2 regions of the Mesorhizobium sp. B1-1-8 genome follow, and region 1 is predicted to be linked to the other one. Evidence: predicted binding sites of a transcription regulator. Region 1 holds the regulator's gene; the other holds the start of a gene.
The links. The regulator LexA, encoded in region 1, represses DNA repair genes until DNA is damaged. The targets are predictions, from matches to a motif close to TGTTCNNNNTGTGTTCNG.
Positions count from the first base shown of each region.

Region 2: a site for LexA is predicted at 2,325-2,342, ahead of dinB (DNA polymerase IV). Genes of this name have one in related genera too.

Region 1 is NZ_CP083956.1:3,586,418-3,590,612, reverse strand. Features, by position in the region: gene glp (gephyrin-like molybdotransferase Glp) at 1-1,127, shown strand, start outside; gene lexA (transcriptional repressor LexA) at 1,245-1,976, shown strand; gene FJ974_RS17400 (ComEC/Rec2 family competence protein) at 2,058-4,195, opposite strand, start outside.
Region 2 is NZ_CP083956.1:4,447,109-4,451,303, forward strand. Features, by position in the region: gene FJ974_RS21800 (TadE/TadG family type IV pilus assembly protein) at 1-688, shown strand, start outside; gene FJ974_RS21805 (hypothetical protein) at 719-952, opposite strand; gene FJ974_RS21810 (polymerase) at 1,016-1,252, opposite strand; gene FJ974_RS21815 (hypothetical protein) at 1,332-1,550, shown strand; gene FJ974_RS21820 (cupin domain-containing protein) at 1,767-2,147, shown strand; gene dinB (DNA polymerase IV) at 2,428-3,684, shown strand; gene FJ974_RS21830 (DUF3616 domain-containing protein) at 3,811-4,195, shown strand, end outside.

The DNA of each region.
Region 1 (4,195 bases):
TGGCCGATGCGGCTGGCCGTGCGCTGGCGGAACCGGTGGTGGCGCTCCGCACCCAGCCGCCCTTCAACGCCTCGGCCATGGACGGCTACGCCGTGCGGGCCGCGGATGTGGCATCGGTGCCGGTGCGGCTCTCGGTGATCGGCATGGCGCCGGCCGGGCGCGGCTATGACGGGTCCGTCGGCCGGGCGGAGGCGGTGCGCATCTTCACCGGCGCTCCCGTGCCGGAGGGCGCCGACACCATCGTCATCCAGGAGAATGTCCGCGATCTCGGCAATGGCCATGTCGAGGTGACCGAGCCGACGGCAAAAGACCGCAACATCCGCCGCCGCGGGCTGGATTTTTCGCAAGGCGACGTTCTGCTGGATAAGGGCCGCATACTCGATCCGGCAGCGCTATCGCTGGCCGCATCGGCCAACCATCCCACGCTGAACGTGGTGAGACGGCCGCTGGTCGCGATCGTCGCCACCGGCGACGAATTGCTGGCGCCGGGCAGTGAACCCGGGCCGGACCAGATCATCTCCTCCAATGCCTATGGCGTCGCAGCCGCCGCACAATCGGTCGGTGCCCGCGCTCTCGATCTCGGCATCGCCGCCGACCGCGAGCAGGATATAGCGGCGCTGGTCAAGAAAGCTGTCGCGGCAAAGGCCGACGTCATCGTCACGCTTGGTGGCGCCTCGGTCGGCGACCATGATCTGATCCACGACGTGCTGACCGGCGAAGGCATAAACCTCGACTTCTGGAAGATCGCCATGCGCCCCGGCAAACCTTTGATGTTTGGCCGGCTGGGCGATATCCGCTGCATCGGTCTGCCCGGCAATCCGGTGGCGAGCCTGGTCTGCTCGCAGCTGTTCCTGAAGCCGTTGCTGGCGCGACTCGGCGGCCGTAGTTTCCAGCAGGACATGCGCAGGGCGCGGCTGGCTGCTGCGATGCAGGCCAACGATCTGCGGCAGGATTATGTACGGGCCGTGGTACGCGAGGATGATCGCGCGCTGGTCGCGACGCCGTTCGGCATCCAGGATTCCTCGATGCTGAGAATGCTTGCCGACGCCAACGGCCTGATCGTGCGCGAGCCCTTCGCGCCGGCCGCGGAAGCTGGCGCCGAATGCAGCGTGCTGATGTTACGCTGAACAAAACGTCAACACATTCACTAAACTTTAAACGGTTGCCGAACACAACTGGAACAGATAGTGTTTGTTCTGGGTTTGTTTTTCTGATTCTGGTTTCAGAGACCCGTGGGGGCCGCCATGCTGACGCGCAAACAACATGAACTCTTGATGTTCATCCACGAACGGCTGAAGGAAAGCGGCATTCCGCCGTCTTTCGACGAGATGAAGGAAGCACTTGACCTTGCGTCGAAGTCGGGCATTCACCGCCTGATCACGGCGCTGGAAGAGCGTGGCTTCATTCGCCGGCTGCCGAACCGGGCTCGCGCGCTCGAAGTGCTGCGCCTGCCCGATTCGATCGCGCCCGGCCTCAACGCGGCGAGGAAGTTTTCGCCGAGCGTCATCCAAGGCGGACAGGGCAATATCGGCCGGCAGATCAAGCCCGCAGCGCCCTCGCGCACGCCCGCGCCCAGCAATGACGATGCGGTGCCGGCGGTGTCCATTCCGGTGATGGGCCGTATCGCCGCCGGTGTGCCGATCGACGCCATCCAGCATCAGACGCATTCGATCTCGGTGCCGCCGGACATGATCTCGGGCGGCGAGCATTATGCGCTCGAGGTCAAGGGCGACTCGATGATCGAGGCCGGCATCTTCGATGGCGACACCGTCATCATCCGCAACGCCGACACCGCCAGCCCCGGCGAGATCGTGGTGGCGCTGGTCGACGAGGAGGAAGCGACGCTGAAGCGCTTCCGCCGCAAGGGCGCCTCGATCGCGCTGGAAGCCGCCAACCCGGCCTATGAGACCCGCATCTTCGGGCCGGATCGCGTCAAGGTTCAGGGCAAGCTCGTCGGGCTGATCCGCCGCTATTGAGCAATTCCAGGAAAAGTGCGCAGCGGTTTTCCGTCCGGAATTGCGGGAAAACGAAACACCAGTAGCGGTTTGGACAAACCGCTACTGAGCTGGCTCAGACTTGGCTTCTGGTTTCTCGGGACGTTTATAGGGTGGCAGGCCCCTCGCCTCGCGTGAATATCGCCGCTGCTCATGCCAGGGGCGGTAAGGCTTTTCGACCGAGTAGCGGATCGTCGCTTGCGCCGTTGCCGATTGCGGGTCGAAGAAGACGGCGGCGCTGCCATCGCGCGCAAGCTGCCGTTTGGTGACGACGAGGACGCGCGGATCGCGGCAGGGATTGTAGGCCGTGACGTCGTTGATGACGATGAGATCGGCAAAGCCGCAGGCCGGGCGCGCGCTGTTACGGTCTTCGGCGAGCGCGACGATGGCGCCCGAAGGATGCCGGGCGATGCAGAGGTCGCCGGTGCAATAGAAAGGCGAGCCCGGCGGCAAGTCGACGGGGTCGGCGATGTCCAGCGCGCCCTTCGCGAACGTTTCGGGCGGCACAATTTCCTCGGCTTGCAGCGCGCGCTTCCAATTGTCGGTGGTGAATTCGTTCGAGCGTGCGCGGTTGATGGCGAGTTCGCCGCCGCCGATCGGCATCGCCACCAGATGCGCATCCTCGGAGATCAGGACGTCCGGCGTGCGAACGTGCGGGATCGCAAGCAGGCCAGCGAGCGCGAAAGGAATCGCGAACAGCCTGAGCCACGTGGTCGCCATCGTTGCGATGACGAGCGCGACCGTCGCCAGCAGCACCGACTGGATCGAGATCAGCCCGACGGCATCGACCGGCGAGCGCTCCGAAATCCACGCCGAGATCGCGACCATCGCCGTCAGGCCCTTTCCCATCACGTAGAGGAATGGGCCATCGAAGCCGAAAGGCATGGCCAGCGCGCTCAGGACGGCAAACGGCATGACGATCAGCGAGACGATCGGCATGACCGCAAGGTTCGCGACAACGCTGAGTGGCGACACCCGCTGGAAATGCCAGATGGCAAACAGCACCGTCGCGCTGCCGGCGATGAGCGACGTCAGGGCGGCGCCACCAATTCCAACCGCCAGCTTTCGCGACCAGAACCGGAGGAACGACAGCTTTGCCGGCGGTGCTGTTGTTTTACCGGCGCGATAGTCGGCAAAGCCGGCATAGGCGCCGACAAGGGCGGCCGTGGCGGCAAACGACATCTGGAAACTTGGACCGACCACCTCATGCGGCGACACCAGGATGACGGCAATCGCCGAGATCGCCAGATTGCGCATGGTCAGCGCCGCGCGATCGAAGAGCACTGCAACCAGCATCACCGCCAGCATGATAAAGCTTCGCTCGGCGGCGACCACGATGCCGGAGATGACGAGGTAGGCCGCGATCGACGCAAGCGCGATGGCCGCGGCGTATTTCTTGACCGGCCGGCGCGATGAGAAATCCGGAAACAGCGCGAAGGCGCCGCGCAGCAGAAGCATGATCGTGCCGGCCACCAGCGCCATGTGCAGGCCCGAGATCGAGATGATGTGATAGATGCCGGTGCGCCGCATCGACTCGTTGATCTCTTCGGGAATGCCGGCACGCACGCCGACAATCAATGCCGCTGCGATCTCGCCTTCGGAACCGCCGATGGTGCTCCTGATGTGATCGGCGATGTTCTCACGCGCATTCTCGATGGCCAAGCCGACGCTTGAACCGAAAGGCGAGTCGACCGTTGCCGCAATGAGCTTCGGATCGCCCATGAAAAATCCGCTGGCGCCGATGCCGGTGAAATAGCTGTCGAAGGAGAAATCATAGCTGTCGGGCCGCACCGGTCCGGTTGGCGGCAGAAGCTTGGCATAGCCGGTCAGAACCGATCCGGCCTTCATGTCGGGCGGAATGCGACGCGCCGAAACCCTGACCCGGTCAGGCGCGTAACGCAGCTTTGGATTGGCCGTCGAAATGAGATCGATGGTCAGCCTGACGCGGCCATTGGCTGTCGGCTCGGCGATAACGAGCCGGCCGGTCAGCCGCGTCTGGATCTCAGAGCCGAGCATCGGCGTCGCCGCCCGCCAGGTCTCGACCTTGGCGGCGAGAAAACCCAATGCGCAAAACAGCGCCGCCATGAAGATGAGATGCGTCGTCTGCCACGACCGCGAAACCGCCGCGCAGACAGCCAGCAGTGCAACCGCCGCGATGGGCCTGTAGAGATCCGGCTCGGTGCTCAGCGAAAAGTAATAGA
Region 2 (4,195 bases), 860 kb from region 1:
CGACGCCGTCAACCGGGGCGGCTCGGCGATAGTCAGCGCCGGCTGCGTGTCGACGGTCGGCGGGACCTCGGGGATCATGCCGCCGAACGCCACACTTTCCTGCGGCGCGCCGCTCACCAACCAGTATGCGTCCTTCGATCCGCTGGCCAACATCACCCCGCCCGCCTATGGGCTCTGCCAGTCGATGCCCAACGGCAAGACCGTCACGCTCTCGCCCGGCACCTATTGCGACAAGACGTGGTCGGGAAAGATCACGCTCAATCCGGGCATCTACGTCCTGCGCAACGTCACCATAAAGCCTGGCGGCAACGGCAGCCTGGCAGGCCCGGGCGTGACGATCTTTCTGATGGAAAACTCGCAGCTTTACGTCAACGCCAATGAGACGGTGAACCTCTCGCCCACGACCAGCGGCCCCTATGCTGGCATCACCATCTTCCAGGACCGCGGCAACACGCAAGCGCTGACGCTGAACGGCGGATCCGGCTCCATGGTGAGCGGCTTCATCTACGCCCCCGACGCGGCCATCACCTATGCCGGCAACTCGGATATGAACGCGCAAGGCAGTTGCCTGCGGCTGGTCGGCAAAACAGTGAAGATGACGGGAAACTCGGCCGTGAAGGCGGATTGTACGGCCGAACTCGGCAATCGCGAGATGTATGCCGGCAGGATGATAACCCTGGTGAAGTAGCGCCAAATCTCCCTAGAGGGAGACCGTAACTCACCCCACGATATCCGCGCCCGGCTGCTCGTCGAAGAGCACTGCGCAGCCGCGCTCCAGCGCCACCTGACTCAGCGCGTTCGCTGCCGCTTCATCCGACGAGACGAAATCGCCCGTCAGCACGCGCAATTCCTCCACGGCCTGGGACATGGAGATGAGCCGGCCCGCGGCGCGGTCGCTCGCGCAGGCGTCGACGATGCAGAGAAGATCAATGAGTTCGAAGCTGCTATCCATGGCGGCCTCCGCCCGAAGCATCCCTTCGATCATTCAACGGCGCGACCGGCATGCGGGTTCCGCTCACGATTGCGGCCTCGGCGGGGCGAGCTTGAGATCGAACCGGGGTGGCAGGCAGGGCTCGAAGCAGATCCTGCGCACGGATCCAGTTGTGGCGGGATCGACCGGAAGGAGGATGACCATCTGCGCGCGGCCATGGTCCGGCCAGAGCGGCCTTCCGAAAACGAGGAAGATGCCGCCGACCAATCCTGCCAGGAGCAGGAAGGCAAACGCGTTCGCGATCATCTCGCCAGGTTGCATGCGAAACTCCTAGAGCCGGATGATTTCAGGTCGAATCGACCTGAAATCTGAATCCGTCTCTAAATCGAAGAGATGGAGCATGATGTCGTCCGAAAACCGCTTCACACTTTTCGGCATCATGCTCCAGGAGCGCCCGCCACATCGCAGGAAATGGCGGGCACCCGATGCAACCGCCGATGAAGGGACTTTGCTCGACGGCCTGTTAGCCAATGTTTTGCGAGAACCCTGGTTTCTTGAAAATCCGGCTTTCAGGCCTCTGCGCCGCGACGGTGAGACTTCAGTCCTACCGAAGCCATAGACCGTGGCCCGGCGACGGCGACTGACCGCAACCAACTGCCCGGAACCTCGTTGATCAACCGGCTACTCCAACTTGCCCGCGCTTCGGCGCGGGTTTTTCTTTGCCGTTTCGGCAGCGGCGTTACATTAGCAATTTCTTACAAATTGGCGTATGACTCCGATGGCGGTCGCCGACGATCGCGGCGTCGGGCACCGTGCGGAAACATGGGAGGATGGCATGGCCGAAGCTGCAATGAACGTCACGAAACTGGAAGCCAAATCGCATGACAATCCAGACGAGGTGCGCTCGCCCGCCAAGACGCGCGTCGAGGTGGTGCGGCTGCCGGGCTACACGCTTGGGCGGATGAACATGGAACCGGGCTGGCGATGGTCCGAATGCGTGAAGCCGGTGGTCAAGACCGACAGCTGCCAGGTCTCGCATGTCGGCTATGTCGTGTCCGGCACAATCACCGTCAAAATGAATGACGGAACACAAAGGACCTTCAGTCAGGGCATGTCCTACACGATCCCGCCCGGCCACGACGCCTGGGTGGAAGGCAAGGCACCGTTCCAGTGCATCGAAGTGCTCAGCGCCGAGCAATACGCCAAGCCGGCATAGGCCAGTCGCGGCTGATGGCGGCTGTAAGTTGCACCGGCCAAGGTCGACCAGGGCGAGCCTCACCTTGATCCTCTTCGCAGGTGCAACCGCGGCCCCATTCGATTGAATGAAGCGGCTCATTCGTTTGCATGATGACACTGAAAACGGCTCAATGTGGCCTTGACACCAGACTGCTTTTGTTCTCACTCTGTTCCCTAAATCCGCCCGTTCCAACAGAGAAATCTAATGCTGCAACGCGGCAGGGCAGACCGGATGGAGACGGGAGCGCGGGATGCTCGGGATGAACGCCGCTTCGAATGCCGCGACCATCCTGCATGCCGATCTCGACGCCTTCTATGCCTCGGTCGAGCAGCTGCTCGACCCGTCGCTGCGCGGCAAGCCGATCGCCGTCGGCGGCGGCGTCGTGCTGGCCGCTTCCTATGAAGCGAAAGTCTTCGGTGTGCGCGGCGGCATGCCCGGCCGCAAGGCGCGCGAGCTTTGCCCAGGGCTGATCTTCGTCGGCGGCCATTTCGGCGACTATCAGCGGCTTGGCGATGCGGCGATCAAAGTGCTCGACGATTTCACCCCGCTGGTCGAGCGCATCTCGATCGACGAGGCTTTTGCCGATGTCGCCGGCTGCACGCATCTGTTTGGACCGCCGGAGCAGATCGCAAGAACCATCCGGACCCGCGTCAAGGCCGAGCTTGGCCTGCCGATCTCGATCGGTGTGGCGCGGACAAAACATCTGGCCAAGATCGCCTCGCAGGTGGCGAAACCAGACGGGCTGGTGGTGGTCGAGCCCGGCACCGAGCTCGATTTCCTGCACGATTTGCCGGTGTCGCTGATGTGGGGCGTTGGCCCGGCGACCAAGGCGAGGCTGGCCGAGATCGGCGTCGAGACAATCGGTCAATTGGCGCGCACGCATAGCGGCGCGCTGGAGCGGCTGATCGGCCATGCCGCCGGGCAGAAGCTGGCCGCGCTCGCCTGGAACCGCGACCCGCGCCGGCTGGAGACGCATCGCCGCGCGCATTCGGCCGGCGCGCAGTCGGCACTTGGCCGCAAGCCCGCGCTGGCGCGCGTCTTCGTGCCGACGCTCTTGCATCTCGCCGACCGGGTGGCGAGCCGTCTGCGCGCCAAGGCGCGGCCCGGCCGCACGGTGACGGTGCGGGTGCGCTTCGCCGACATGCGCGCGGTCTCCCGTGCGATCACGCTGGAGCAGCCGATCCAGGCCACGACGATGCTGGCCGAGATCGCCGGGGAGCTGGTGCGCGGCGTGCTCGCCGCACATCCGGGCGAGCGGGAAATCTCGCTGCTGGCGATCTCCGTTTCGCATCTGGAAGAACACGCCGAGCTGCAGCTCGAACTGCCGCTCGGGCTCGCCGACGAGAAGCTGAAGCCCGGCAGCCGCAAAGGCCTCGCCCGCGTCGGCGCCGACCGCGCCATCGACAAGATCCGCCAGCGTTTTGGGAAGCAGGCCGTCGGCTACGGCACGGTGGCGCTGGAAGCAGCGCGCTCAGTGCCGGATGCGTTCAGAGAGCTGGCGGAAAAGGAGCTGTGAGGCGGCCATTCTGCCCCTCAGAGGAAGAGATTGGTGATGTTCCGCGATTCCACCGCTTGCCAGAGTGGCCGCGCTGCGCTGGATTGCGCGGCGGAGCAGCCGCGGCTCAAGCGATCGGAGCGACCCATGGCCAGTGAGACGGTTTCGGCGATGCGGCTCAACCGGCTGCGCGAGATCGTCTTCGACTATGCGGGGGCGCGCGGCCTCGGCGACGTCATTTCGAACATGTCGGGCATCGCCATCGACCGCGAATTCGCCTGGACCGTCTCCGACGAAGGCCGGACCTTCGAATGCCTGGCCATCACCGGCGCCAACTTTGTGCTCGATGCGCAATATAGGCTGGACGATTTCTTCCCCGGCCTGCCGGCCGGCAACGAGGCCGACCTGGAATCGGTCGATGTTTTCGGCGGCAGGCTGTGGCTCTGCGGCTCGCATTGCCGCGTCAGGCGCGAGCCGAAACTTGCCGGCACGCTCGATTCCGGCTTCAAGCGCCGCCCGAGCCGGCATCTGC